Linked DNA regions of Xanthocytophaga agilis. The protein of the gene in region 1 interacts with the protein of each later gene in a pairwise test. Links are inferred from orthologs where the notes say so. Each region holds a gene or a part of one and is shown in the gene's direction. Other genes may lie near its edges.

Region 1 (15,531 bases):
CGGCTAGTCTGACAAATTCAACCATTCTCTATATTGGGTATGAGCAACTGATGCATCTGTATTCACAATCTCATCAATGGGAAAGGCTAGGGCGACTGATTGCCGAATCTGCTTTCAATACCTCCATGGGGCGAGCCGAAGATTTTATGTTTCGTACACCTGAACAACGCTATCAGGATCTGGTTGAAATGCATCCGGATATTTTTAATAATGTTCCATTATATCATATTGCTTCTTATTTAGGTATTCAGGGGCCTTCACTAAGCCGTATTCGCAAACGCATGGCACAACGTTAATTTCCTTCTAACAACTGACGAATAATCTCAGATGTAGTCCTTCTGGGTGCTTTCGATGCATTTTGTCCTGCCCATAGAGAGAGAAACTGGCTATTGTTTGTCTTTCTGGCTAGTTCACGTATCGCTGCAGTGAGGCTATTCTGAACCGGATAAGGAGGAATGGATATACCTGAGGAGTCTACAGCTTGGGTATACAGATTCGGAAGGCCACGAGCCCATCGTCCTGAAAAGGATTGGGTAAGGATCGAGTCTTCTGCTACTGATTGTTGTATGGCATCTTTGTATGACTCAATCGCAGCACTTTCCGTACTTGCTAAAAATAAACTACCGATTTGTACACCGTGTGCCCCTAGTGCCAATATCGCATCAATACCTGCCTTATTATAAATACCTCCGGCAGCCAGTAGTGGCTTGTTGGTAACATCTCTAACCTGTGACAGTAATGGCAGCAGTCCTACCATTGGTAAATGGTCATGTTCCAGAAAAGTACCCCGATGACCACCTGCTTCTATTCCCTGTATTGTAATGATATCAATATCTGTCGCAGCTACCAGTCTGGCTTCTTTTACGCTGGTTACTGTTGCTATAAGAATAGTTCCTTTTGATTTTAGTAAACGAATTTCTTCATCCGTGAGGATTCCGAATGTAAAGCTGATAATCCCTGTATTCTCTTCCAATAGGATATCCAGTTGGTCTTTATAAGAGTAAAACCGCACATTTTCAATCGTAAGAGGTGTATACGGTACTCCATTTTCTTTACAGAGTTTTTCCAGAAAAGTATTCATTTGAGAAAACTCATCTATTGAGAACTGATCTGGAATTGGATGTGCAAACAGGTTAACCGCAAATGGTTTATTGGTAAGTGCTTTGACCTTTCGAATCAATTGCTGAGCTGTTTCAGGAGACAGTCCACCTATTGCCAGAGAACCTAGCGCACCTGCATTGGAAGCGGCAGCAGCCATTTCAGGAGTGGAAACGCCCAGCATAGGAGCTTGTACAATTGGATAATCAATGTATAATAGCTGGGTTAAGGAGTTGTTCCAGGTCATGATAATAAAGCCAAAAATGGAAACAATGCTCAAAAAATAATATACCCTCTCTCATTAAATGAGAGAGGGTTCTGAATATTAGACTAGTTTAGCACTAAGAGTAATTTCAGCATTCAGCAATTGGGATACCGGACAGTTTTGTTTGGCTTCTAAAGCTGCTGCCTGAAATGCCTCTTCTGTAATAGAAGGGATAGTAGCTGTCAGATCCAGATGGATAGCAGTTATCTTACCATCTTCAAATGTAACCTTTGCCTGTGTATCCAGATTATCAGCAGTGAATCCTTTTTCGGCCAATACAAAACTCAGTTTCATGGTAAAACATCCTGCATGTGCTGCGCCAATTAATTCTTCTGGATTGGTACCCACACCATCTGCAAAGCGGGTTTTAAATGAAAGCTGTGCTTTGTTCAATGTTGTGCTTTGAGTAGATACTGTTCCCTGGCCTTCCATGCCAGTTCCTTTCCAGTTTGCACTTGCAGTTCTTGAGAATTTCATAATAATAGATTGTTTAAGGTATAAAAATGTGTGAGAAATATAAATAATTAATTGCTATTGAGCCAAGTTAATCTATAATCTGCATTTTGGTTTTGGTGGTCTGAGGTGTTTTCTTATTTGATTTTGATGAGACAAAGATCCGGCAACTAGAGGAGAATAATTTTAACCTGGGTTAAAATCGTAACGTAATGCAAAAATTATTTGACAGATTTTTGTGTTTGACCTTAGATGGAGCCTAGCCCTATAGAAGGTTGCATTTGTTTCATCTCTTTGTTGGGTTACACTTTGTTATATTAAATCCTTTGATTTTTTCGTAACTTTGTGAAAAAACAGTTTTTAAGTTGTCTGAATCAAGATGTTATCTATAAATAATCTTTCTTTTTACTTTGGTGGGCGGGCATTGTACCAGGAGGCAAATTTACACATCAAACCCAAAGATAGAATTGGCCTCATAGGATTGAATGGAACCGGAAAATCGACATTACTACGTTTGATAGATGGTGAATATCAGCCAGATGAAGGCAGTATTTCCAAAGCGGGTGGCTGTACCATTGGCTTTCTGAATCAGGATTTACTTTCCTATCAGACTGAAGACAGCATTTTGTCAGTTGCAATGCAGGCGTTTGAACAAGAGAATAAACTTCAGCAGCAGATCAATGAGTTATTACATCAGCTGGAAATTTCCTATACGGATAGTCTGATCGATAAACTTACCCGCTTACAAGAACAGTTTGATACATTGGGAGGGTATACCATTCAGGCAAGAGCTGAAGAGATTCTGGAAGGGTTAGGTTTTCGTACAGAAGAACTGCAACGTCCTTTGCGTGAGTTTTCCGGAGGATGGCGCATGCGTGTTATGTTGGCTAAAATGCTTCTTTCCAAACCAGCTCTGCTGCTTCTGGATGAGCCTACTAACCACTTGGATCTACCCTCTATCCAATGGCTGGAAGATTACCTAAGCGACTATGAAGGTGCCTATGTAATTGTTTCTCACGATAGAGAATTTCTGGACAATGCCATTGAAACTACTGTAGAGGTGGCCAATCAGAAACTAATTACTTATCCTGGAAATTATAGCTTTTATCTGGAAGAGAAAGCTTTGCGAAATGAAATTCAGCGGGGTGCTTACGAAAATCAGCAGGCTAAGATCCGTCAGACAGAACGTTTCATTGAACGCTTCAAGGCAAAAGCAACAAAAGCGCGTCAGGTGCAATCACGTGTAAAGGCACTGGATCGAATGGATATGATCGATGCGGTTGTGGATGAAAATGTGAAAGTGCATTTTCGTTTCAACTTCCGCCAGCAAAGTGGACGCAATGTACTTTCTATTGAAGATGTAAGTAAGTCTTATCCACAGAAACCTATTCTTAAACACGCTACTGCTCGTATCGAAAGAGGTGACAAAATAGCCTTGATCGGAGCTAACGGTAAAGGAAAGTCAACCTTATTACGCATTGTTGCCGGAACGGAAAACATAGATGGAAAACGTGAGATTGGACATAACGTAAATTTTGCATTTTTTGCCCAGCATCAGTTGGAAGCATTGAATGTTGAGAATACTATCCTGGATGAACTCAAACAAGCTGGTACGAATAAAACAGAAGTAGAGCTTAGAACTGTTCTGGGGTGTTTTCTTTTTAGCAATGATGATGTGTTCAAGAAGATCAAAGTCCTTTCCGGAGGGGAGAAATCTCGTGTGGCTCTGGCTAAAACGCTGATCTCTGAGGCTAACTTTTTGCTTCTGGACGAACCTACCAACCACCTGGATATGCAGTCGGTAAGTATTCTTATTCAGGCCCTTGAACAGTATGAAGGTACGTATGTAGTCATAAGCCACGATAGACACTTTGTAAGTCATGTAGCTAATAAGATCTGGTTTATAGAAGATTATCAGATTAAAGAATATCCTGGTACCTATGACGAGTTTGAAACATGGTATGCAGAACGTGAGAAAAATAAAGCTACACAGGTGGCTCCTGTAGAAACAAAATCTGTTACTACCAAGCCTGTTACCAGTAAACCCATATCTGCTGACCCTACTGTTACTAAAAATCTTCAGAAAGCGAATCGCCGTGTAGAAGAGTTGGAGAAGAAAATTGCAGAATTGGAAACACAAAAACATGATCTGGAGCATCAGATGGCTCATTTCTCCGCTGAGAATAATACAGAAGAAGTTACCAGAATCTCAGGAGTATATCAACAGGTAATGCAGACAATAGATAAAACGATGGAAGATTGGGAAATGGCAACACTGGAAGTAGAAGAATTGGAAAAAAAGCTAGCATAGTTATAGCATAAAGTCTGATGCGAAGCAAGAAACTTGTATCAGACTTACTCCTTTATTTTCTTTTGAAGTTGAGTTTTGGCAGAGGAATATCTTCGCATCAGACTTTTTTCTACTCCAATAATATCAGCCCAGGGTTGAAACAGACTTAATGCCTCTGCTGTATTTATCCGATTGTCTATATTTGTCACTTTATCAAAAATAAGGGTACGAGTCCATAGCTTGTACTCCTCCTGATAATTGTATACTTGTGCAATAGCATGGATAGTCTCAAAATCAAGTCCTTGGAGTGTATTGCTAATCAGACCAGACTGGTACACAGAGTTCTCCAAAGGAGGAATATAGATACCTTTCCATCCAGAAATTAGTTGAAATCCTCCACTTTTCCAGAAGCCTGCTTGTAATCTATCTTTACCAAGTGTATGATATAACTCCTGGCTTGTTTTCAGAACGTGTTCACGATACGCCAGAGATTGTTGTAATTTTTGCTGGTTGGAGTCAATCTCCATAGACAGGTTTTTAAGAAAATCTTTTTGTTTAATCGTTTCATTATGTTGTTCATTCCAGTTGCTGGCAACAATACCCAGATACACACCTGCTGTAATAAGAACCAGTTCTCCTAATAGCTTAACTATACCTTCTTTGATGTTTTGACCTATGGACATTGGTAGTTTAAAATGTTTAGACGAATTTGGCCGAATATAATTATTTGAACATAAAAACTACAGTTATTCGTAATGCATTTATAATGTAATAGTCTCAATATCATGATAAATAAACATAAAAATACTATTGTTACCCCTTGGTATATATTTCTGGATATAGATGGAGTATTGATTACAACACCTATCTGGAAGCCGGATGTGTTGCATGAGGATGGGTATTCAGATTTTCGCCAGGACTGTGTAAAGAATTTCAATGAACTGGTGCAACAAATAGATGCTCGCATTGTGGTTACTTCTTCACGCAGGCATACCAAAAACAGAGACGAACTAGCTCTTATATTTCAAAACAGAGAAATTTACACTCCAATAGAAGCATTATTGCCCATATATACAGAAGCAAATAATAGAAAAGAAGAATTAACGTTATTTATATTACAGAACCGGTATGAGAAGTACATTATTGTAGATGATGATTTGTCATTGCATGAACTTGAACCAACTATAAAGCAGAATTGTATAATTACAACCTATTCCAAAGGATTTGATAGGGAAGCTTTGGCTACTGCACAATTGCTCATTTCAGGCTGATAGTGATAATATCATCATTTCAGATACATTTCTTTGTATTCCTGATTTACTTCGCTACCTTTGCAACCTTTTGTAATAAATAGAGGTTTTATACTGAAAATCTATTGTTTTTAAACTGACAAAACACTCCAAAGGTGTTTGTAATTCCTACCTATGAAGCTCTCTGAGTTTAAGTTTGATCTTCCTGCGAGCCTGATTGCCAATTATCCTGCCGAAAATCGGGACGAAGCTCGGCTTATGGTTGTTAATCGCCAGACCAAAACTATCGAACATCGCGTGTTCAAAGACATCATCGACTATTTTGGTGATGGTGATATGATGGTGGTGAACGATACTAAAGTATTTCCTGCCCGTTTGTATGGTAACAAAGAAAAGACAGGGGCAAAAATTGAGGTTTTCCTATTACGGGAATTAAATCGTGAAGCTCATTTATGGGATGTACTTGTAGATCCTGCACGTAAAATTCGTGTAGGTAATAAGTTATATTTCGGAGATGGAGATTTGGTTGCCGAGGTGATCGATAATACTACTTCCCGTGGCCGTACTATTCGTTTTTTGTATGATGGTACTCCGGAAGATTTCTATCATACAATTGAATCATTGGGTGAAACCCCGCTGCCAAAAATTATCAAGCGGAAGGTAGAACCTGAAGATCGTGACCGCTATCAGACTATTTTTGCTGAAAATAAAGGAGCTGTCGCTGCTCCAACTGCTGGCTTGCATTTTACCAAGCAGGTTGTACGTCGTCTGGAAATCAAAGGTGTGCATCTGGCTCCCATTACATTGCATGTGGGTTTAGGTACATTTCGTCCGGTAGATGTAGAAGATTTGACCAAGCACAAAATGGATTCTGAAAACTTCAATGTACCTGCTTCTACAGCAGATGCAGTAAATGTGGCACTGGACAATAAAAAGAAAGTATGTGCTATTGGCACTACTACCATGCGTACACTTGAATCCTCTGTATCTGCTAATGGACGTTTGAAGCCTAATCAGGGATGGACAGATAAGTTTATCTTTCCTCCATATGATTTCAAAATTACCAATGCAATGGTAACTAACTTCCATCTGCCTGAGTCTACTTTGTTTATGATGACAGCAGCTTTCGGGGGATTTGATTTTATCCATCATTGCTATCAGACTGCGATCAAAGAAAAATATCGTTTCTTTACCTATGGTGATGCAATGCTGATTCTATAAATTATAGTAAATCCGTTCTTCTGCTTAGTAAGAGGAACGGATTTTTTGTATTTCTAAAGGTTTTAGTTGCCTGATCATGAAAACCTTAGCTCTGTATTTCTCTCTTCTGACAATTGGTATTATCTGTTCTTCGTCAGTTCCTGCTAATACTACTCCTAAAAAACTTTCTATTGATTATTGCGAGGTCTATGGTGCCATTTATCTGGAAAAGGATCGGTCTTTTGCAGATGTGCGTGTATATATCGAAGAAAGTGAAGGATTAGCTAAAATGCAGGTCTTTAAGGAAGATAATGCCTTGTATGCTGATAAACCTGGAATCTGGTATATTACCAAGAACCGTAACCTGGCCAATTATCGTGTCTATATTGAAGAAAATCGATCATTTGCTCAGTTTTCTATCTATTACATTGACAATCCCTCATTTGCTGGCTGCCGGTAACCTATACCGTTTTTGAATAATCTGAGCCATGGCGTTGATTGCTGCATAGGATTCTGGTGTAGTTGTTTTCAAATACTGCAGATGCTATATTTCTTTCTTTATATATATAAACCTGGCTTCTGAAGCCTGTCGTAGTGCTCTCATGATAGATATATGACCACTATCCTTATCTACGACCCAGTTCCAGCCAATCGCAAATGGAGATATACCATAATGTAAAAAATGGAAAATAGAAGGTGTTAACAGTATAGGTTGACTGAGTAAACCTTGTAGTTGACTTTGGAGAAACCGTCCATAATCTGAAAGTTTTTTATATTTATATTATCCGCAGGTGTAAGAAGCTCAAGTTTATAATCAGCGATAGGTGCTAACGGATGGAGGTTTTCATCATGACCTCAGGTTTGATTTCTATCTGTCTGGTTTGGATAACCGGGCTGAATGTCTATTTCGAGTATGAATCCCAATGCTGTTATCAATTGTTCCCATGTTTTATTGCTTGCTTTTCCAGTATACAGGCTGCGAGTATATGGCCGCATTACTGACTTGAGGTAATTCATTTGATAAAGTAGGTAGTTGTTGTAGTATCCAGGATGCAAGCTTTCTTCGTTGTTCTGTTGACTTACCTGTAAGAGTCATTTTGGAAGGAAAAGAATCTGTAGAACTAAGTGGAATAAGTTTTATCTGTGAAGATAACAGACTTTATAGTGTAGTACCTGAGTATGTGTTGTTACTGGCAGCTTTTGGGTTGGGGAAGATTGAGAAAAAGGATGTATTCCATTCAATCTTATGCTGGCTAACAAGCAAGGCTGCAATCATTCCTGTAATACCTTTCGTGTTAGATACAAGATAAAATTGATCGTTACTAGTAGCTATTGATATAATATCCAATCGCTTTTTACCTATTGCCTGTATATCTACAATCCGATCAGAAGAGGCTACAACATAAGCTGGTTCGGGTACTTGATACCTGGAGCGGATGCTATCGGCTGAGCTTTTTAAGGATTGACTATTGGCAAAAATGGAGATAAGAGAAAAAATTGAGGTGTGGAGGTAGTGTTTGCTCAAGCTATGAATGAGAAAAGTTGGAAAAATCTTACTATCCCATAAGACACCTTAGAGAACAAATAGTACCAATAAGCAGTATAATGTTTTTATTCTACTGAGGAGAAAGAAGAACTTTGTTTTTTTACGACAGAAAGTGTTGTGAATAATTAGTTGAGATGCCCACCGCTTATCTAAAAATCACTTATGTAAGTTTGTGACACTGAACGTGTTGGATACTGTCTTATAAATTCTAATTTTTGTAATTGGCAAAAAAATACTATACAAACCCTTACCACATTGGATTTCATTGAGTTAAAAGTTTTCGTATCGCCTGAATGGGCAGAGATTATTATCGCCGAACTAGCTGAAATTGGCTATGAATCGTTTGTAGAGTTCGACGAAGGCATTATTGCCTATGTACAAAAGTTGCAGTTTAATGAAGAATTATGGCAGTCAGTTGTTGAAAAATACACTGATTTTGTGACAATTGACTATACAATTGCAGAGATGCAACGTAAGAATTGGAACGAAGAGTGGGAAAAAAATTATCAACCTATTGTAATCGATGATCAATGTATTGTAAAAGCATCATTTCATCAGATTGAAGAAAAGTATCCCTATGAGATCACTATCAACCCTCAGATGTCATTTGGTACAGGGCATCATGAAACTACTACACTGATTCTTCAAAGTCAGTTACAGTTAGAACATGAAGGATTAAAAGTGATGGATGCAGGTAGCGGAACAGGTATTCTGGCTATTATGGCTCAGAAAAGAGGTGCAGTTCTGATAGATGCTTTTGATATAGATGAATGGGCGGTAACCAATGCTGTAGAAAATTGTCAGTTGAACCAATCTGACAAAGTTCGCGTACAGCAAGGAACGATCTCCACTGTACAACTGGAAGATGTTTACGATATTATATTGGCTAACATTAATCGTAATATTTTATTGGATGAAATGCCATTGTATGCCAGTAAGTTAACAACCAATGGTACATTGTTGCTAAGTGGTTTTTATGAACAGGATATCCCTGAACTTGAAAAAAGAGCTAGTGAATTTCAGTTAATTAAGAAACAACAGACCTCAAAACACCAATGGGCGTCTTTGTGGTTTGAAAAAAGATAAGTAGTAAAAAGAAGCTCTCTGCCATAAGTTGCTCTTAGCGCAGAGAGCAAATACGTTTGTGAGTATACCAGCTAGTGCAAAAAAACGTTTAATAAAGAAACGAATCTTAGATGAAAAAGAAAGTTTACATTCTTCTCGTATTCAATCTGTTAGCAACCATACTAACATATGCGCAGTCTTTTAAAATTTCGGACAAACAGGAAGAGTTTGTAGCGGATGTGTCTAAGATGCTGGCAAGCACTAAAAACGAAAAGCTAACTCAACTGGGTTCTGACTTTGGAACGGCCTGGAATAGCCTGAATGATGCCCAGCGAACCAAAATAATAGCTATTACACAGAAAATGAATGTGAAGAAATACCGTGTCTCTCCACATTATGAATCATTATTTGGAACTCTGACTTATGCAATTACGAAAGAGAATACACCTGCTGATGAATATTCCAAGCTATTAAATGTGATAGAAAAGTCAGTAAACCAGTATGATGGTAAAACACTGGGAGAAGTTTTAAAGAATATGTCTGTATTCTTTGAGAATAAAGCATTGTATAGCACACACTATAATAGTTTGCTGGTAAATGGTGGAAGTTATACGTTTGAGTTTATTGGAGAGGCAGCTCCTTCTGAAGTATTGCCTCCTGCTGAAGAACCAAAAGAAGAAAAAAAGATAGAAGAGGCGGTGGTTGAAACGCCTAAAAAAGATGACAAGAAAACCCCTGCAAAGAACACAGTTACAAAGAATACCGCTAAGCCCAAAAAGGCTGATGACGGTTGGGGATCATTTGATGATAAGCCAGCTGAAGATGCCAGCAAAAAGAGCGCAGATGATGGATGGGGATCGTTTGATTCAAAGGATGATAAGAAAACCGCTAATAAAACAAATGATGATCCTTGGGCATCTTTCGATGACAAACCTAAAACAAGTTCAAAAAACAAGACTAAAACAGCGAATACGAACAATAAATCTACAGCACAGGCTAAACAAAATGATGGATGGGGGGAGGCACCTGTAGAAGAAAAGAAACCGCAAACAGATGATTGGGGTACTCCGGCTACAGATTCTGAACAAAAATCAGATGCGAATAGTGGATGGGGAGATAATTTCCAAACACCTGAGAGTACGTTTCTACAATCTGCTTTGCCTCAGGTTTCCGGACCTGTACTGGTGTTGACAAAAGTAGACTTTACATTTATCAGTCCACACGATTCCGCTGCTCTGAAAGAAACAAGCGGATCTGTAATGTTGCAAACTGGTACTTTTGTTGGTAAAGGTGGAAAGTTTGACTGGAGTACTGCTGGAAAACCAGAGATTTATGTAGAACTAAAAGATTTCAGCTTTAATGTGAAAAAATCTCAGTTAGCAGCAGATAATGTTACTCTGCACTACCCTGAAAAAATAGAGACTCCTGTGCCTGGGGTTTTTCAGTTTGCAAGTAAGAAACATTCTTCTCCTGCAACTGCAGAGTATCCTAAATTTACATCCTTATATAGCAATATTGTCATCAAAGATATTGGACCCAATCTGGTTTACAAAGGTGGATTTTCATTGTCTGGCCGGAAAATGTCCAGCAAGTCATTATATGGCAAGATGTGTAGTTTGAGTTATGTGAAAGATGGACAGACAAAGTTTAAAACGCGGGGAACTCAATACGAATTTCAGGATTCTACTATTATTGGTCAACAGGTTAGCATGACTATACCTATGCGTCGGGATTCTATTTTTCACCCTGCAGCACGAATGACATACAAACCGTTTACAAAACAGTTGCGGTTAAATCAGAAAAATGATGGTTTTCAGAATACTCCTTATATCAACTCATTCCATAAAGTAGATATCGTTATGGATGGGTTGCAATGGAACCCTGACAGCAGTGAGATCAATTTCTATACATTGAATGCTCGTATGGAAGTGCCTGGTATTCTGGAATCTCATGATTTCTATGATTCTACACGGTATTTTGATTTGCGTGGCATGTATTCTTTCCATCCACTGCAAATATTAGCTTCACAAGCGAAAAAGGCCAAACGTACTACTTTTACTATTACAGAACTAGCTACCACATATAAGCTTAATCCGTCTGTAGTGCGTAATGCGATGATTCGGATGATGCAGGGTGGTTTTGTGGATTATAATTCTGATATGGATGAGGTGCGTATGACGCGTAAAGGAGATCATAACGTGTTGGCAGGTAATAAAAAACGTGACTATGATAGCTTTGTTATCAATTCCTATATTAAGGATAAACCCAATGCGTCCCTGGATCTTCAAACCAATACACTGACGGTAAGAGGGGTGGAGAAATTCCCATTGAGTGAAAAACTGGAGGTATATGTATTGCCAAGAAGTAAAGAAATTCAATTGCTTAAAGACCGTAACTTCCTGCTGGAAGGCGAAGTACAGGCTGGTAACTTCCGCTTTAAAGGATCTGGATTCTCCTTCCTGTATGACGAATTTACTGTGGAGATGAACCAGATTGATACTATTCTCTTTACCCCAAAAGAAGCTAAGGGCAAATCAGACAGTGTGCAGTTAGGATCAGAAATCCGGTATTCTGCAGGAACATTATATATCAATAAACCAGATAACAAAGCTGGTTTGAGAGATTATCCCGAATACCCACGTCTGAATGTACAATCAGGTGCTGCAATCTATTTTGACCAGAAAGACCGTATCAATGGTTCGTATAACCGAAATGTGCGTTTTGAGGTTCCAAGTATTACACTGGACAGTTTGAACTCAAAGAACCCCGAATACAAGGGTACATTCTATTCGGATGGTATATTCCCGGAATTCGAAGAAGATCTTATTGCTATGTCTGATAACTCTCTTGGGTTTAAGCATAAAGTTCCGTCAGGCACCTATCCTCTTTTTGGTAGTGAAGATAGCCGTATGATCTTTGCCGGAGATCTGGTTATGGATCGCAAAGGCTTACGAGCTTCTGGACGCATTGATCACCTGAATACTACTTTGACAGCCAAAGATATTATCTTTACCCCTGACTCTGTATTTGCGCGGGGCCCTCAGGCAGATATTAAAGCGGCTACTTTAGGAAGTGTGGCTGTACCAAAAGCGACTGTAAAAGATTTTAAGCTGACGTGGAAAGCCAAAGTGGATAGTATGATGATATCCAGTACTAAGACTCCTTTTGAAATCTATAAAGAGACAGGTGCATCCTTTAGTGGTACTATGGTTGTACGACGAAATGGTTTGTTTGGTGATGGACAGTTTGATAGACCTGACTCAGACATAAACTCTCCTTCATTTTCTTTTGAAAAAAATAAATTCAGTGCTGGTGATGCAGAGTTTCGTATTAAATCCAAGACTCTGACTAAACCGTCATTACTTGCCAACTTTGTAAACGTTAACTTTGATATGGGCAAAGGGATGGTAGAAATCAAGACCAGCACAAACCCTGATCTCATTGGTTTTGCCAGTCTGGAGTTCCCTTATTGTGAGTATAAGACATCTATTCAGGAAGCTACCTGGTTGCTTGACAAAAAGTTAGTATTCATGAAGGGGGATGTGAAGACTTCTACATTTACATCCAACAATCCGCAGCATGAAGGACTGACATTCAATGGTAGTGTGGCAGGTTATAATATTGATAAAATGACATTGAGTATATCTGGTATTCCATACATCGTTTCTGCTGATGCCCGGATCTATCCAAGCAAAGGAACAGTAATGATTACTGAGAATGCTAAAATGCAACCTTTGTCAAAAGCTGTACTGACACTGGATACAACAACCTCTTATCACAAGCTGGTTGACGGTGAAATTCAGATCTTGTCTCGTAAAAAGTTTGCAGGTAACGCAACATACGCCTATACCAACTTTGAAGGAAAAACCTTTAACGTAAAAATGCGTGACTTTGAAACACGTACAGAAGAAGCAAAACGTAAGAAGGATGCACCGCTTGAATATACAGCTGCTACGGGTATTGTCGATGAAGATGATAAGTTTTATCTGACATCCCGGATGTTGTTTAAAGGAGCTATCACTATGAAATCTCCTCGAAAATACCTGGATCTCGATGGCTTTGTGAAGCTGGACTTAAAATCTACCAGTAGTCTTGCTGACTGGATTTCTTACAAAAGTAAGCCAGAGGATGAAGGGGTAACAATTACTGTAGATGAGAATCTGAAGAGTGGTGAGACACAGATGACTGTGGGTGTGCATGTTGATAAAGAAACATCTTCTGTCTATACTACCTTTATTTCTGCCAAGAGCCATGCAGATGATAAAGACATTCTGATGGCCAAAGGCCAGCTTACAAACAATGATGAAGGAAACGAATTTAAGGTTGTTGATCCTGAAAGAGCTAAGAATAACAAATATGCAGGAAATCAATTCATATTGGATGATAATACAGGTAAGATCCGATTGGAAGGAAATCTGAGGCTGTTTGAAGATCCGGGAAATTATCTGCCTGTCTCTTCAGGAAGTGGGGAAATTGACCTCAAAACCAATAAATACACCTTCAATACTCTAATGGGATGGAATTTCCCTACATCGACTCAGATCTATGATGAGATGGCAGCAGGAATTCTGGAAGCAAAAGAAAATGAAGGGGTAGGGCAGGAGGCTGCAGAAGATAATAAAGAAAGATTCCTGATGAAGATTGCCCAGATTATTGGTGAGAAAGAAACACAGTACTGGAAAGACAAACTGACTATTGAATATATTCCAATGCCTCAGATTTCCAAGCGATTTGCGCTACCATTGGTATTGTCTAATGTGGATCTGCTGTGGAATGATGAATCTAAAAGTTTTGGTAGTGTAGGTAAAATCGGTGTATCAAATATTGGAAACAACGACATCAACTCTGCTTTTGATGGTATGGTTGAAATCCGCAAAACAGCTGAAGGTGACCAGGCTACTATTTATCTGGAGATTTCATCTGATAAATGGTATTATATGAACTATCAGCAAGGCCAGTATTCATTGCTTTCTTCTGATGAGAACTTTAATTCAGTAGTTTCTTCCAAAGGAAAAGGAGGAAAATCATTCACTGTAGCTTTGGCTACTGAAAATGATGTAAACGGATTTAAAGATCATTTCAATGGTACTCACAATAAAGGAAAAGAAATTCCTAAGAAAGAAAAGTCTGTTGTGAAGAAAGAAGAGCCTAAAAAAGAAGAACCTAAGAAGGAAGATTCTAAGGTTAAAGATAAGGCAGATGAGAAACTGGTAGAAGGGGGAGTGGATGAAAGTGCACAGCCTGAAGGAGAAGAAAACACACCTCCAAAAGAAAATAAGAAGGAGAAAGAAAAGAAAAAGAAATCTGATAAAAAGGCTGACTCTAAAGCGGATACCAAAGAGAAGAAGAAGAAAGAAGAGAAGCCTAAAACTATCGATGAAGAAGAAGAGGATGGTTTCTAATTCTAGCTTATATAACCAAAACGCCCTGGCAGAGATGTCAGGGTGTTTTGCTTTAAGGCATACTTTTTTCATCAGTTATATTTTCTGATTTATTAACTTCTAATGTAGAAAGCTATGTATGCTCAATCCATGCAACCCGCAGAATACGAAAAACTAAAAGATAAAATCAAGGACATTAAAATTGCCATGCTCACTACAATTGACTCTCAGGGTGATTTACGAAGCCGCCCAATGGCAACACAGGAGATGGATGAAAATGGCACTTTATGGTTTTTCACAAGTGATGACTCTCATAAAGTAGAAGAACTGCAGCAAAACAATAAAGTACAGATAAGCTATTCTGATGAGGATGCAGTTACCTATGTGTCTGTTTCCGGAATCGCTGAGTTAACCAAAGATGCTCAGAAAATTAAAGAGCTTTGGTCGGATGCTTTCAGAGCTTGGTTTCCAGGAGGAAAAGATGATCCTCGTTTAGCTTTGCTAAAAATTACTCCTTATAAAGCAGAATATTGGGATAGTCCAGGTGGTAAGATGCAGACTTTGTTCGAAATGATCAAAGGTGTACTGACTGGAGAGCCTGATAAATCCTCCCAACATGAAAAGTTAGGAATCGGTTCTTAAAGATTTCTGGTGGTAATGGTAATGAGAAGCTTATAGCCTAGTAAAATCAGGATATAAGCTTCTTTTATTATGGAATACTATTGCTTTTGTGTTTGACTGGTGAAGGTACTCTCAAATATGCGGTCGGCATTATTGGTTTCAAATCCATCCCGTAGGTGTTCACGTTTGATTTGATCCGGAGGTAAATGGCGAAATTGAGGTAGTACACGGCGTTCTGCAAACTCTACATAACTACCTGATATTTGATGTTTATCGCCCTTAGCAAACTCTGCCTCAATCATTTCTGCCACAGAAGAACTTTGAGCCAATCCTCCATCCGGACTTGTTTTTATCTTGCCACC
Region 2 (15,863 bases), on another replicon or contig:
GATCCGGAAAATCCATTGGATTCCAGCATTGATATCATTGCCAGACCAAAAGGCAAGCGTCCTTTGACAATCAATCAGCTTTCTGGTGGAGAGAAAACATTAACAGCTATCTCACTGTTGTTTGCTATCTACCTGTTAAAGCCTGCGCCGTTTTGTATCTTTGATGAGGTAGATGCCCCACTGGATGATGCCAATATTGATAAGTTCAACAATATCATCCGTAGGTTTGCCAATGAATCACAGTTTATCATTGTGACACACAATAAACGTACAATGGCATCCACTGATGTGGTTTATGGTATAACTCAAACAGAGGATGATACAGGGGTATCTAAAGTGGTTCCTGTAGATTTAAGGGCTTTGGCATAAATAAAGGTTTTATAGAAAAAGTACACAATACGTTTACCTTTGGTGAAAATGGTTAATAATAGATTGTTTTTTGTCTATTGTTAACCATTTGTCTTTTATTATGCGTAGAGTTATTTGTATTTTATTCGTGTTTCTTTGTTTTGCATACGTTGGTTTTGCTCAGGATTTCTCAAATCTGAAAAACTATTCGTTATCTGCAAAAGAAGACTTTAAGAAAGCAGAGTCAGTAGTGCTTGAATGTAGTAAATATCTTGTAAGTCATCCCTTGAGTGAAACAGACCTTAATAGATTGTATGCCGTCCAGTTCATTATGCGATGGATGGAAGGTACGCCTGATTTTAGTTTTTCACTGGATGAAACAGCGGTGAAACTATCAAAGAGTAATACGGCTCTGCTAGGAATATATTTGGGAGAAATGAGTCAGCTTGCCATTCAGAATCCGGAGATGAGTAAAGATGCAAAACAGATAAAACTGAATGCCATAACTTCTGTACTGACTTACTGTGAAGACTCTTCCAATAGTGTAAAACTTGATAAAGAACTGAAGAAGCTTATTGACGCAAAAAATAAAGGAAAGTTGAAAGAGTATTTAAAAGTTTAGTTAAGACAACAGAAGTCTCCTTTGAGGAGTTTTCTAAGCTATTTTCAATGATACATATACACCCATCCCTCTTTCAGCCTATGTTAGAGGGATTTGTTTTATAACACTATTTAGGAGAATGGGTATTTTGAACGCTTTACTTGAGACTTATCTATAGGCCAACTCGTTCATCTACAGAAGAAAGAGAAGATGTAATGGTTATCCTGGAAAAATTTGTGCTATGGTGAGATGGAACAACAGCACCACTGTTTCGGGTAACGTAAACAAATGGAATGAAACGAGTTGTTGTTTCTGTCGGTTTGGGTAAAGATAGCGTTGTACGTTTCAGAGCCTTTTGTATTGTAGTTTCTTTCTGAAAATCGGCTTGCTTTATTTGTTTGACAAAGTATAGAGCTTTGAATAGTTCAAAGTCCATAAACTCATACTGCTCTTCCTGCTCAAGTCTCTTCCAGATATCATAGGCTGCCTTGGCACGGATACGCACCTGGTCACGTTTTAGTTCTTTGAGAATATATTTAGCTGCATTGTCTTTATCCTTTTTCTTTTCCAGCACAGCCAGATGATACTCATTGCGTTTGTATTGGGCATTGACCTCTTTATACTCTTTCTCTGCTTTTTTGAGTTGTTTGTCTCGTTCTTTGGAGGCAGGTTGAGCTTCCAGTTCCGCTTTTTGTTGAGTGGCATGAGCCAGTAGGGTAATGAGAAGAGTCTGGTTAGCAAGTGATTGCTCCTCATCTTTTTGAATGGCTTTGATACGTTTCAATAGATGGTGAAGCTGCTCATTTAAACGAGCTTCATGCGCCAATAGACGGTGGTATTCAGATTTATATTTGCGAATTGCAGTTTTGTTTGTATGATATTTTGGCATAAAATAGTTTCTCTGGTAATTAAGTTGTAGTGAATTATTGTGTTACAATATACATAAAAAATACGTGTGAATGAAGTGAGTGTGAAATAAAATATGTTAAGGAATGACAAGTTTACAATCAATAGAATATAGCTTTTGAGTGTGCATTAAAACGAGGATAGGACTTTGTTTTGAGCACTATATTTTATAATTAGAGTTAACTTTCATCAGATAGTATTAATCAAGCCATTGCTTATAACCTCATACATGATTCAATTCTTCTACGAACAGTCTGATAAGATTCTTCAACAAACCCTTACACATATTGGCTTAACCTTCCTAGCATTACTGGTTGCATTAGTTATTGGGGTTCCTTTGGGTTGCTGGATTAGCCATAAACCTAGAGTAGCATCCATTGTGATAGGTTTTACTGGAATTTTACAAACTGTACCCAGCATTGCTTTACTAGGTATTCTTATTCCTGTGTTAGGAATAGGAGTGAAGCCTGCTATTTTTGCTTTGTTTCTGTATGCCTTGCTTCCGATTGTACGAAATACGTATGTGGGTATCAGAGAAGTAGACGCCTCTGTTAGAGATGCTGCATTGGGACTGGGTATGAACCAATGGCAAATTCTAACCAAAGTTGAAATTCCCCTGGCAATGCCCGTAATCTTTGCAGGCATACGTACAGCAACAGTTATTAATGTAGGTGTAGCTACACTAGCTGCTTATGTAGCTGCAGGTGGATTGGGTGAATTTATTTTTGGAGGCATTGCACTTAACAACTCAGCCATGATTATGGCAGGGGCGATTCCTGCAGCCTTATTGGCTGTTTTATTTGATGGCTTGCTGGGATGGTTGCAAAAACGCACAGATTACAAAACACATAAGTTTGCAAAGTCAGGTCTAAAAATAAGTAGCTGGATAGTGGTAGGCATAATACTTCTGTCTGCACTCTATATAATCCCTAAAACAAAACAAACCCGTTTACTAGCAGGCTTTGCTCATGAGTTTGCTGGACGTGATGATGGTTACCCGGGACTAATAAAAACATATAGATTATCGATTAGTAATCTGCTGCTGGACCAGTCTCTCATGTATGAGGCTATTTTTCATGAGAACGTAGATGTAATCAGCGGGTACTCCACAGACGGACGTATCAAAGCTTATCACTTGCGTGTGCTGGAAGATGACAAGCAGGCCTTTCCTCCTTATCAGGCTGCCTGGGTAGTAAGAAGACAAACGCTGGTAAAATATCCTCAGCTACAAGCTGTATTGAGGGTGTTTGCACATTCGATCAATGATTCTGTTATGACAGCTCTCAACTATGAGGTAGATTACCTGCACAAATTACCTGCTGAGGTTGCCAAACAGTTTATACAGAAACAAAAACAATTTCATCTAGAAAAAAGTATAGGGCCCGAAGGAACTATCATTATTGGTTCCAAAGTTTTTTCAGAGCAATACATTCTGGCTGAACTCTTAAAGCAGTTAATCGAAGGCTACACAAATCTGGAGGTAGTTACCAAAACTGGTTTGGGAGGAACTAAGATTTGTTTTGATGCACTGAAAGCCGGAGCCATCGATTTATATCCCGAATACACAGGAACAGGCTTACTCGTTATTTTACAACCAGAAAACCAGAAACTGGATTCTCTTAAAGGAGATCCTACAAAAGTATATACATATGTTGCTCAGGAGTTTAAAAAGAGATATGAGTTGGAATGGCAAAAGCCTATTGGATTTAATAATGCCTATGCCTTAATGATGCGGGAAGCAGAAAGTAAAAAGCTACATATACAAACCATCTCTGAGTTACAAAGATACCTCATGTCTGGAAAATAAATTATATGTACAAGTAATCGGCGACTATTGATTGATATTATAGTGGAATAGACTTTGACAGTTTCGAATTTTTGATAACCTATTTTTTATGATTGCTTGTCTTGATGTTGACTACCGGGATGACCACGCTGCGGTAGCTTGCTTGCTCTTTACTTCTTGGACGGATGAAACGGAAGCCCAGCAGATTAGTAAGCGTATTGATGATGTCGCACCTTATGTATCTGGTGAATTCTATAAACGTGAATTACCTTGTCTGCTTGCTGTACTTGAACCTATAGCTGAAACACTGACCACTGTTGTCATTGACGGATACGTATATCTTGCTCCCGAAAAGAAAGGCTTAGGAGGATATCTGTTTCATGCATTGAATCAAGAGATTCCAGTTGTGGGAGTTGCCAAAACCAGATTTCACGAAGCTCCTGCTGTTGCTGTACTACGAGGTGATAGTCAGAATCCCTTATTTGTCACATCCGCTGGACTGGATATACAACAGGCAGGTGAGTATATAAAACAGATGCACGGTGAATTTAGATTACCTACTTTACTTAAAAAAGTAGATCGGTTATGTCGGGATGCTGTTTTTGCGTAATCTTGTGGCATCTAAGATTTTCTTTGATATAATTCCATGTCTGACATCTACATTTACAATACACCTGTTCCTGTAGGGAAAGCTGTTTCTATTAAGATTCCTATTGCACGGCTGCCATCACATACATTGATTGAACTGCCCGTATATGTATTTCGTGGCAAGACAGATGGTCCTGGTTTGTTATTAACTGCTGGAATTCATGGTGATGAAATTAATGGAATAGAGATAGTGAGGCGGCTTATCAATGAGAATTACCTCATGCCTGACATTGGAACTGTAATAGCCATCCCGTTGGTCAATGTATATGGATTTATTTTCAATTCCCGTAATCTGCCAGATGGAAAAGATCTGAATCGTTGTTTTCCAGGATCTGCCAATGGGTCACTTGCTAATCGCATGGCGCACATTCTTATGACAGAGATTTTACCTCATGTGCACCATGGGGTTGACTTTCATACAGGAGGTGATCGGATAGCTAACTTTCCTCAGATTCGTTGCAATCTGGATCATGTAAAGAACAAAGAGTTAGCGTCAGCTTTTGGAGCCCCCTTTATTGTCAATACTGAATTAATTGATAAATCATTTCGTAAAGAAGCCTTAAAAACAGGCAAATCAATTCTGGTTTTTGAAGGTGGTGAATCACTGCGACTGGATGAGCATGCTATTGCCGAAGGAAAAGCAGGTGTAAGGAGAATCATGCACTATCTGAAAATGCGAGACCAGGAAGAGAAAAAACAGATTCCAATTACTATTAAAAGTACTACCTGGATGAGGACCAAAGATTCCGGTATTTTTAATCCATTTGTCATTTCAGGCTCTAAAGTTGTAAAAAATCAGCCTTTGGCAACTATTACAGATCCATATGGTGAGTCTCAGGTAACAATTAAGAGTCCTTATGATGGATATATTATTGGCTTGAACAATATGCCAGTTGTAAACTCTGGTGATGCTCTTATTCATGTCGGAAAATAAATCATTCTCAGATCTGCTTATGAAAAAGCTGGCTTCTTGTCTGATAGAGGTTGTCTCAACTGTTCGTAAAGAAGCTCAACGAGCAGTTTTTGTAGATAACTTTAATTAACTATGAATTGAAAAACAGGTGCAGATAGAATACAAAAGATGCCTTTGTAGCCCTTACAAAATGATTTATACAGCCTCTTAAATTCTTTTAAAATTTTTTCTGCCAATAAATCTTTTGCTTTGAGAGAGTTTCCTTCCTAAAAACCTATTATTTTTTCTTTCTTATATTATAATTGTCTAGGTTTGTTCTAAAATTGAATGAAAACTTAACTGATTCATACATTGTTTAATCTGTACAAACGCTTTAGCAATTATGCTATAATAGAGCGTTTTGTAGCTTTGCATAAAATTAAGCTATTTTAAGATAAAAGTGGATTAGTTATCAGTTGTTTACCTTTTATTCAGAGATTCCATTTCAGGTAAAAGGGCATTTAAATAGATAAATATACATTCTAATATCATCTCTCAGAAAACTAGTGTTTTGTAATCATGGATAAATATTCTTACATCGCCAATGCGCATGGTGCGTATATTGACGAACTCTATCGGGCATACAAAGAAAATCCTGACTCGGTAGATACCAGCTGGCAAAAATTCTTTGAAGGATTTGAGTTCTCTAATCAATATGGAGGGAACGGCAATGGAACCGCAGTTAATGGTACAACTAAGACAGGAACAGATGTAAATATACAGAAAGAGATTGCAGTTCGAAATCTGATTCATGGCTATCGTATGCGCGGGCACTTAAAATCAGATACCAATCCTGTTCGTCAGCGTCGGGATCGTAAGCCTATGCTGGATCTGAAAGATTTTGGTTTGACGGATGCCGATCTGGATACCACATTTGAAGCCGCCAGAGAAGTATTAGGTGCACCAGCAACGTTACGGAAGCTGGTTGAATCCCTGAAAAAGATTTATGAAGGAAAGATTGGATTTGAGTTTATGTATATTCGTGAGCCTGAGGTTCTGGAATATTTCAAAGGGAAAGTAGAAAAAGAAGCGCTTGCGTTTACCTTATCTCTGGATGAGAAGAAACGTATTCTTACCAAGCTGAATGAGGCAGTTGTGTTCGAAAACTTCCTGCATACAAAATATATTGGTCAGAAACGTTTTTCACTGGAAGGTGGAGAAACTACAATTCCTGCTTTGGATGCGATTATCAGTGAGACTGCGGAACAAGGCGTAAATGAGGTAATCATTGGGATGGCTCACCGGGGTCGTTTAAATATCCTGGCCAATATCATGGGTAAAACCTATGAAAATATCTTTAACGAATTTGAAGGCGCTTATACACCTGACCTGACTATGGGCGATGGTGATGTGAAATACCACATGGGATATGCCTCTCAGATCGAAACGCCAAAAGGAAAGAAAGTTCAGTTAAAACTAGCTCCTAATCCCTCTCACCTGGAAGCAGTTAACCCTGTAGTAGAAGGATATTCCCGTGCAAAAGCCGATGTTCTGTATCAGAGTGACTATGATAAGGTATTGCCTATATTAATTCACGGTGATGCTGCTGTGGCAGGACAGGGAATTGTGTATGAGGTAACTCAGATGTCTGCACTACCAGGGTATTATACAGGTGGAACTATTCACTTTGTGATTAACAACCAGGTTGGTTTCACTACTGACTTTGAAGATGCACGTTCCAGCATCTATTGTACAGATGTAGCTAAAATTGTAGACGCACCTGTATTACATGTAAATGGTGATGATCCGGAAGCAGTAGTATTTTGTGCTAAGCTGGCTGCTGATTATCGTCAGCGCTTTAACCGGGATATCTTTATTGATATGGTGTGTTATCGTCGTCATGGTCATAATGAATCTGACGAACCGAAATTTACACAACCAACTTTATATAACGTTATTTCCAAACATCCTAACCCACGTGAAATCTATAACAAACAGTTGATTACACGGGGTGATGTAGATGCAAAGCTTGCGGAGAAGATGGATGAAGAGTTCCGCAACATGCTACAGGATCGTTTAAATATGGTTAAGCAGAAGCCTCTGCCATATTACTATCAGAAAAATGAAGAAGCCTGGAATGCATTGCGCAGATCAGCTCAGGAGGATTTCGATAAGTCTCCGGAAACAGGTATAAGTCTGGATGTAATAGAAAAAGTTGGTCAGAAATTAGTAAATATTCCTGCAGATTTCCGTCCGTTAAAACAGATTGAGAAGTTGTTGAAAGAAAGAAAGGAAATGTTCTTTGAGAAAAAACAACTGAACTGGGCAGCTGCAGAACTATTGGCATATGGTTCTATTCTGGCAGAAGGAAAGATTGTTCGTTTAAGTGGACAGGATGTACAGCGTGGTACTTTCAGCCATCGTCATGCTGTGTTGCATGATGCTGAAACCAATCAGGCATATAACAACCTTGACTTTACAGCAGAAGGAAAAAATAAATTCATGATTTATAATTCCTTGTTGTCTGAATATGGTGTACTTGGTTTTGAATTTGGCTATGCTATGGCAAACCCCAATGCACTGGTTCTTTGGGAAGCCCAGTTTGGCGATTTTGCTAACGGTGCACAGGTAATGATTGATCAGTTCATTGCTCCATCTGAAACCAAGTGGCAACGTATGAATGGGTTGGTAATGCTACTGCCACACGGCTACGAGGGACAGGGGCCAGAGCACTCAAATGCTCGTCCGGAACGCTTCCTGCAACTAGCTGCTGAAAATAATATCGTAGTAGCAAACGTTACGCAACCAGCCAACTTCTTCCATTTATTGCGTCGTCAGCTGGCATGGGAGTTCCGCAAACCATTGATTGTAATGTCTCCAAAATCAATGTTACGTCATCCATTGGCTGTATCACCGCTGGAAGAGTTTACAACTGGAAGCTTTAAAGAGGTAATTGCAGATACTCAGGCAGATCCTAAAAAAGTGAAGAAAGTTTTATTGTGTTCTGGTAAGCTGTATTATGAATTGTATGAGGCTCGTCAGGAACAAAAACGTGATGATATTGCTATCATAGCATTGGAGCAGTTGCATCCATTCCCAGCCAAGCAGGTACATAATTTGTTGATGCAGTACGACAAAAAAGCTAAAATCTGCTGGGTACAGGAAGAACCTGAGAACATGGGATACTGGTCATATGTAATGCGTACATATAAATATGTGGCTATGGAAGTGATTGCTCGTAAAGCAAGTGCTTCGCCTGCTACAGGATACGCTAAAGTACATGCTCAGGAACAAGCAGATATTATCAAAAGAGCTCTTTCATAACTATTTTTAAGAAACCTAATCATTCTATATTATATTCTTTATGGCTTTAGACATCAAAATACCTGCTGTCGGTGAATCTATTTCGGAAGTAACTATTTCGAAATGGAACAAGAAAGATGGCGAGACTGTACAAATGGATGAAGTTCTTTGTGAACTGGAATCTGATAAAGCGACCTTTGAATTAAATGCCCCTGCTGCGGGTGTATTACATATTGTAGTTCAGGAAGGTGAAACCATTGCGATTGATACTTTGATTGCTCGTATTGATGAAGCCAATGGACAACCAAAAACTTCTACACCAACTGCTCAGACTACAACTCCTGCTGAAGAAGTGAAGCCAGCTGCGGCCACAGGACAAACAGTAGAGATGAAAGTACCTACTGTTGGAGAGTCAATTACGGAAGTAACAATAGGAACATGGCATAAAAACGATGGAGATCAGGTGCAATTAAATGACCTGCTTTGCGAAATCGAGTCTGATAAAGCTACTTTTGAACTGACAGCTGAACAGGCGGGAACATTGCGTATTGTAGCTACACAGGGAACAACTTTGCCTATTGGTGGTTTGATTTGTAAAATTGAAGTAACCGCAGGTGGCGCACAACCCGTAAGCCAGGCTACGGCTACTCCTTCACAGCCTGTACCTGCTACTCAGACTGCTCCATCCGGAGATAAAACATATGCAACAGGTACACCTTCACCAGCTGCTAATAAAATTCTGGCAGAAAAAGGTGTTAAACCTGAAGATGTTCAGGGTACAGGTGTTGATGGTCGCATCACAAAAAATGATGCTGTGAATGCTCAGAAGCCGGTAGCAGCCAACAATGCGCAACCGTCGGTATCCAAGCCAGCTGAAAAAACTTCGGCTCCAAAACAACCTGTTGTAAGTGGAGAGCGTAGCGACCGTCGTGAGAAAATGACGTCTTTGCGTAAAACTGTAGCTCGTCGTCTGGTAGCTGTAAAAAATGAGACCGCTATGTTAACTACATTCAATGAAGTTGACATGAAGCCAATCATGGACTTACGCGCTAAATACAAAGATAAATTTAAAGAAAAACATAGTGTTGGGTTAGGCTTTATGTCATTCTTTACCAAAGCATGTTGTGTGGCTTTGCAGGAATGGCCAGCGGTAAACGCTATGATCGACGGAGATGAAATCGTATACCACCAGTATGCTGATATTTCAATCGCTGTATCTTCTCCCCGTGGTTTGGTAGTACCAATTATTCGGAATGCAGAACAAATGAGTTTTGCAGAGATCGAAGCGGAGATTGTACGTTTAGCTGGTAAAGCAAAAGAAAATAAACTGACAATTGATGATATGACAGGTGGAACATTTACTATCACCAATGGTGGTATTTTCGGTTCTATGTTGTCAACTCCAATCATCAATGCTCCTCAGACTGCTATTCTGGGTATGCACAACATTGTGGAACGTCCTGTAGTAGTAGATGGACAAATTGTGATACGCCCTATTATGTATCTGGCATTGAGTTACGATCACCGTATTATTGATGGACGTGAGGCTGTAAGCTTCCTGGTACGTGTAAAACAACTCCTTGAAGATCCTACTCGCTTATTATTAGAAGTCTAACAGATAGGCTGCTTTTGAGCCATACAAGATTACTATAATCTTGTATGGCTTGATTTTTCTGTACTATTCCCTCCTTTTGATAAGATGAAATATTTCTTATTGCCTTGCCTTATTATTCTATATCTGTTTCTGGCTACTTCCTGTAGTGAAGATCGTGACACATTGAGTCGTTCCTGGCGAATCATGAAGGTAGAAATGAAAGAGATAGAACTCAAACATAATGGCAGGAAGGATGTTCAGTTAAATAATCTAAATATTCAGGGTAGGCTCGATTCCATTTTTAAGAATACTCACATTCGTTTATACGAAAGAGGAGAGTATGCTATCCTTTTTCAGGGAGGAGACTATGTATCTAAAAATTGGCTCTATGACTATAAGACAGAACAGATAACTCTTGTAGGACATACACCTATGCAGGAATATGTTTTGAAAAAAATAGATTCAGGAAAGGATTGGATGCAAGTGGAATTAACCTTACCCAGAGATTTTAGTATAACAGCTGAATTTCCTGAATTCATAATAGGGAAAGTATCCTTATTATTTTCTGAAGATCACAAGTATGAAGAAGGAGAGACAGATTTATTAGAGCCTCATAGAAATGAATGGCGGATAAAACCTCTCAAAAAAGCTTCAAAGGAAGATATTAGAAAGCGACTAGTTGATCATTTATCTTATATACTGGATTATTTTCAACTGATCGAAGATAAACAGCAAAGCTATTTTGATACCCGTCTTTTGCAGTCACCATTGAAATTTTACAGTCATGGCTTGGGAGTAGCTTCTTCCAGCAATTTGCCTGAGCGATGGTCAAATACATTTTATGATCAGGAAGATGCTATCACAGCACAGAAAATGTTGGGAGATGCGCTTGATAGTACAGGCGATTATCCCAAAGGAAAAACCTTTATAGAAGAATACAGGAAGGTGATAGAAAAAATGCGGCTGTATTTAGAAAACTGAAAGGATTTTTCTAATAAAAACATATTATTTTTACGAGATTTGTTCATTCTTACATTCTACATTTTTAATTAAAAACATATGGATTTTGATGTAATTGTTATCGGCTCCGGACCAGGAGGATATATTGCGGCTATCCGTTGTGCTCAATTAGGCATGAAAACGGCTATTATTGAAAAGTACTCAGCATTAGGTGGTACCTGTTTAAATGTAGGATGTATTCCTTCCAAAGCATTACTTGATTCTTCAGAACATTATTATAATGCAGCTCATTCATTTGCTCAGCATGGAATCTCTATTAAAGACATGCAACTGGATTTTGGACAAATGATCAAAAGAAAAGAAGAAGTGGTTGGACAGATGACCAAGGGAGTAGAGTTTCTGATGAACAAAAACAAAATTACTACTTATATAGGGTTTGGGTCTTTTGTAGATAAGAATACTGTAAAAGTAAAATCTAATGATGGACAGGAACAACAGATCTCTGCTAAAAATATCATCATTGCGACAGGGTCAAAACCGTCGTCATTTCCAAGCATGCCAATTGATAAAAAACGGGTTATCTCTTCTACAGAAGCGTTGAAATTACCTGAAGTCCCCAAACACCTGATCGTGATTGGTGCTGGTGTGATTGGTGCCGAGCTAGGCTCTGTATATGCTCGTTTGGGTGCTAAAGTGAGTTTTGTAGAGTTTGCCGCTTCTATGATTCCAACCATGGATGGCACAATGGGCAAAGAGTTACAGAAATCAATGCGTAAACTAGGTGCAGATTTCTACTTCAGTCATAAAGTAACTTCTGTAGAAAACAAAGGAGACAGTGTAGTTGTACGTGCTGAGAATAACAAGGGAGGATTGCTGGAACTGGAAGGGGATTATTGCCTGGTATCTGTAGGACGTCGTCCTTATACAGATGGTCTGGAACTTGAAAAAGCAGGATTGAAAACGGATGAAAGAGGCCGAATCGCTGTAAATGATCATCTTCAGACAGAAGTTTCCAATATCTATGCTATTGGAGATGTGATTCGTGGTGCTATGCTGGCACATAAAGCGGAAGAAGAAGGTGTATTTGTGGCAGAAACAATTGCAGGACAACATCCACATATCAATTATCTTCTGATACCTGGAGTAGTCTATACATGGCCGGAAGTGGCAGCAGTAGGATATACTGAGGAAGAATTGAAAACAAACGGCACTCCTTATAAAGCAGGTACTTTTCCATTCAAAGCTTTAGGCAGAGCCCGTGCCAGCATGGATACCGATGGTTTGGTAAAAGTATTGGCTCATGCGGAGACTGACGAAATCCTAGGCGTACATATGATAGGTGCTCGTGTAGCAGACATGATAGCAGAAGCTGTAGTAGCTATGGAGTTTAGAGCTGCTGCAGAAGATGTAGGTATCATGTCTCATGCTCACCCAACATACACAGAAGCATTTAAAGAAGCTTGTCTGGCTGCAACTGGAAATCGCGCACTAAATATTTGATTTTCAAAACTGTATCTTTTCTATGAGAGAGATTTTTCTGATAGTTCGGGACAGTTGTTAACAGTAGCAAAAAAGTTTTCCGTGTAAGAAACTTCTTCTTTTTGAAACAGGTAAGCTATTCTGATATAGCTTACCTGTTTTTTTATTTGTGACTAAGTTGTTGATTTTCATTGATTTATATTGATCAGTGCCGGTTGGTGGCCTTGAGAGTTGCAATTAGCAGGAGTTAGGACTTTACTTTTTAATAAGCTGAGTTTGTTTGTTTTAGCAAACAATAAGAGAGCCGTTTCACTTTTTGGTGATATTGATAAGGCAAACTTACACGTTTCAAAGCCCCTGATTTTAAGGACAGATTACTATTATCTAAATAATAATGATATTTCGGATAGGAAAGAAAATTATGAGCTATATAATATCAAAATCAACTGTTTCAGTCTGTCATGAATATTAGAGATTTGTCTATTCGGAAAAAGTTAATTGGAGGGTTCTCACTGCTTACAATTATGTTTGTTGTCAATGCAGTGATCAGTCTTTGGACACTAAACAAAAGCGCTTCTATTATTCAACATAATATTGAAGTAGCTGATCCTTCAACGTTGGCGTTAAGAGATTTGCGGAATGTTATTATCAGTTCCAAAGGATATATCACTAACTGGATCTATCAGCAAAGTAACCAGGAAGATAAAGATGCACTGAAACAGTTGCAGGCAACAGCCTATCCGAAAGTAAAAGAAAGTATTAACTCTCTGAAAAAGCATTGGCCTAAAGCTCAGCAGAATTTGGTTGATAGTGTATTAGCTCAATACGATACTGTAGAGATAAAAGAAAAGCAAATCATGACAGATTTGGCTGATTTCGAAGATTACGAGAAAGATGGCGGTATTGTTAAGTTTAATGCAACCACAATTCTTGAAACAGAGGTATTACCAATCTCTCAGAAAGCGCTTGAGATGTTGAACCGGGTTATTGTTGATAAGGGGAAAGAGGCTGTATTGTCAGATGAAGATTTATTAGGAAACTTCTCTTCTGTAAGACAGGTTGTGATGATTTCAGCTCTTATCGTTATCCTTTTTGCTATAATTGCAACAATTGTATTAAGCCGTGATATAGTACTTCCTATTAATTATGTACGAGGTATTATTCAAAAACTTAGTCTGGGTGAACTTCCTGAGAAACAAAATCGCAAATTTAACCGGGATGAAGTGGGCGAAATGGCTGATGCGGTAGAAAAACTGGCAAATGGTTTGAGAGAAACGTCATTGTTTGCTGAAAATATCGGGAAAGGCAATTATAAAGTAGAGCACCAGCCATTGAGTGATAAAGACGTATTGGGTAACTCTTTGATTAATATGAGAGATAACCTGAAACGTGTAGCCGAAGAAGATAAACGTCGTAACTGGGCTACAGAAGGCTTGGCGAAGTTTGGAGATGTATTACGCAAAAACACATCAGATCTGGATGAATTGTGTGATCAGATTATTTCTGGCCTGGTAAAATATACTAATGCAAATCAGGGTGGTCTTTATATTATTAACGACGAAATACAGGGTGTTGAGCCTTATCTGGAATTAAAAGCATGTTATGCATGGGATAAAAAGAAATATCTTGAACAAAAGATTTATCCAGGTGAAGGTTTAGCAGGACAGGTTTGGCAGGAAGGTGAGTATGTATATATGACAGAAGTACCTACCAATTATATCACAATTACTTCTGGTCTTGGAGAAGCAAATCCTCGTAGTATTCTGATTGTACCTTTGAAAGTAAACGATCAGGTATATGGAGTATTGGAGATTGCGTCATTCAATGATTTTGCAGACTTCGAAATTGAATTTATTGAGAAGATGGCAGAAAGCATTGCTTCTACACTTTCTTCTACTAAAGTAAATATTCGCACACAAAAGCTCCTTCAGGAATCAACTATTCTTACAGAGCAAATGCGTAGTCAGGAAGAAGAGATGCGTCAGAACATGGAAGAACTAATGGCTACTCAGGAAGAGATGGAGCGTAAACAACACGAATCTGCTCAACGTGAAGAAGAATTACTGGCAGAAGTTGAGTCGCTTAAATCTGAAATACAGAGAAGATAAAGCTTTAAATATCGATATTGAAAGCGTGGGAGTTATCTCACGCTTTTTTTGTTTTTACATATTCATACACATGAGTGAGAAAACATACTATTTTCGCAGTCTATTTATTGGCTAAACTGATCATATATATGAAGTATATCTGTGGAATCTTTGTGGGTTTTTGTGTTGGTTTGGTAGCTTGTAATACCGGGACCAAACTGGATAATAAAAAAATTGCGGAAGAGATGAAAAGCCGGAAGGTAATGCACATCACACCTATTCAGCTGACAGAAAATACTTTTCGGGAAGGTAAAAAGACAGCAAATTGGTTAGATAAGCGATTGCTAAACCAATTAGAAAGATTTCCTGACAAAGAAGATCTTGTTAAATGGGGTTCTGTCTGCAATCTTCGGTTGCTAGGAGTAGATTCGTTGAAAAAACAGTATGGTATAACTATTCAACGGTTAGCACTACGAAATAGCCCGGAAAGACTGGCTGTAAGCAAAACTGCTTTGCAAGTGTGGGATGCCTATCGTTATAATGCAGAGAAAAAACTACCAATGGATGCGAATGTGCAACAAGAAGATGCGATATATATGTTATATTCTCAACCTGTAATATTGGCTTCTACAACCTGCCTTCAATGTCATGGTACGGTTGGGAAAGAACTAAATAGAAAAGACTTTGAAGCATTAAAAGCTTCTTATCCCTCTATGGATAGCTTGACAAACTATACATTGAATGAACCTATTGGAATATGGAATGTTTTATTCCCTAAAAACAGGCTGGCACAGCCAATGGATATAAAATAATCCCTACTAACTGATTTCTCTTGACGAGTTCAGTTGTTCAAATTCTGATTTTTGCGTTTGTCTCTTTATCTTTGAACAGTTTTAAACTTTATTCTTTTCCTGTAATGCATTTGCATGCGGATACTACACTATTCTAAAAAATATTGCTCATGAAAAATTTATCACTTGCATTAAACATTGTTTTGTTGGTTGCGGTTGCGGTCTTATACTTTTTACACTTTAAAAAATCAGATACTTCCGGGCAAGGAGCTAAATTGGTAGATTTAAAGAAAGATACGCTGTCTTCTGCCGCTGCGGCTGAAATTGCGTATGTAAACACAGATACTCTTATGGCCAAATATGAGTACTATAAAACTACATTGGATAATCTGAAAAGCCGTAGAGAGAAAATGGAGCAGGAAGTAAATGGAAGAGCTCGTTCATTGCAAAATGAAGTAGCAGCTTACC

The links.
Region 2: the proteins of QNI22_RS16295 (region 1) and QNI22_RS28230 interact in binary tests that used the Escherichia coli proteins (3 or more experiments, as listed by UniProt). The link is inferred for Xanthocytophaga agilis from one-to-one orthologs.

Annotation. Positions count from the first base shown.
Region 1 is NZ_JASJOU010000005.1:130,218-145,748, reverse strand. What follows is about bases 1,685-4,661. They hold QNI22_RS16295 (ABC-F family ATP-binding cassette domain-containing protein), read left to right. Parts: upstream 1,685-2,195; coding sequence 2,196-4,127; downstream 4,128-4,661. Other genes in these bases: QNI22_RS16290 (hypothetical protein), read right to left, coding at 4,172-4,661; QNI22_RS16300 (OsmC family protein), read right to left, coding at 1,685-1,840. Also shown: QNI22_RS16310 (Crp/Fnr family transcriptional regulator), read left to right, coding at 1-296; QNI22_RS16305 (NAD(P)H-dependent flavin oxidoreductase), read right to left, coding at 293-1,345; more of QNI22_RS16300, read right to left, coding at 1,424-1,684; more of QNI22_RS16290, read right to left, coding at 4,662-4,789; QNI22_RS16285 (HAD domain-containing protein), read left to right, coding at 4,892-5,377; tRNA preQ1(34) S-adenosylmethionine ribosyltransferase-isomerase QueA, read left to right, coding at 5,531-6,577; QNI22_RS16275 (7(1) septoil knot domain-containing protein), read left to right, coding at 6,654-7,016; QNI22_RS16270 (hypothetical protein), read right to left, coding at 7,412-7,573; QNI22_RS16265 (hypothetical protein), read right to left, coding at 7,716-8,081; prmA (50S ribosomal protein L11 methyltransferase), read left to right, coding at 8,358-9,188; QNI22_RS16255 (hypothetical protein), read left to right, coding at 9,299-14,569; QNI22_RS16250 (pyridoxamine 5'-phosphate oxidase family protein), read left to right, coding at 14,684-15,190; QNI22_RS16245 (DUF1338 domain-containing protein), read right to left, coding at 15,268-15,531. UniProt on the Escherichia coli protein: Genetic data indicate it may be involved in ribosome assembly or function.
Region 2 is NZ_JASJOU010000012.1:169,338-185,200, forward strand. What follows is about bases 5,397-8,705. They hold QNI22_RS28230 (2-oxoglutarate dehydrogenase E1 component), read left to right. Parts: upstream 5,397-5,760; coding sequence 5,761-8,505; downstream 8,506-8,705. Other genes in these bases: odhB (2-oxoglutarate dehydrogenase complex dihydrolipoyllysine-residue succinyltransferase), read left to right, coding at 8,546-8,705. In the rest of the region: chromosome segregation protein SMC, read left to right, coding at 1-369; QNI22_RS28205 (hypothetical protein), read left to right, coding at 470-970; QNI22_RS28210 (hypothetical protein), read right to left, coding at 1,122-1,838; QNI22_RS28215 (ABC transporter permease/substrate-binding protein), read left to right, coding at 2,085-3,662; QNI22_RS28220 (endonuclease V), read left to right, coding at 3,751-4,251; QNI22_RS28225 (succinylglutamate desuccinylase/aspartoacylase family protein), read left to right, coding at 4,288-5,223; more of odhB, read left to right, coding at 8,706-10,099; QNI22_RS28240 (hypothetical protein), read left to right, coding at 10,184-11,059; lpdA (dihydrolipoyl dehydrogenase), read left to right, coding at 11,138-12,538; QNI22_RS28250 (GAF domain-containing protein), read left to right, coding at 12,979-14,625; QNI22_RS28255 (c-type heme family protein), read left to right, coding at 14,754-15,416; QNI22_RS28260 (OmpH/Skp family outer membrane protein), read left to right, coding at 15,566-15,863. UniProt on the Escherichia coli protein: E1 component of the 2-oxoglutarate dehydrogenase (OGDH) complex which catalyzes the decarboxylation of 2-oxoglutarate, the first step in the conversion of 2-oxoglutarate to succinyl-CoA and CO(2).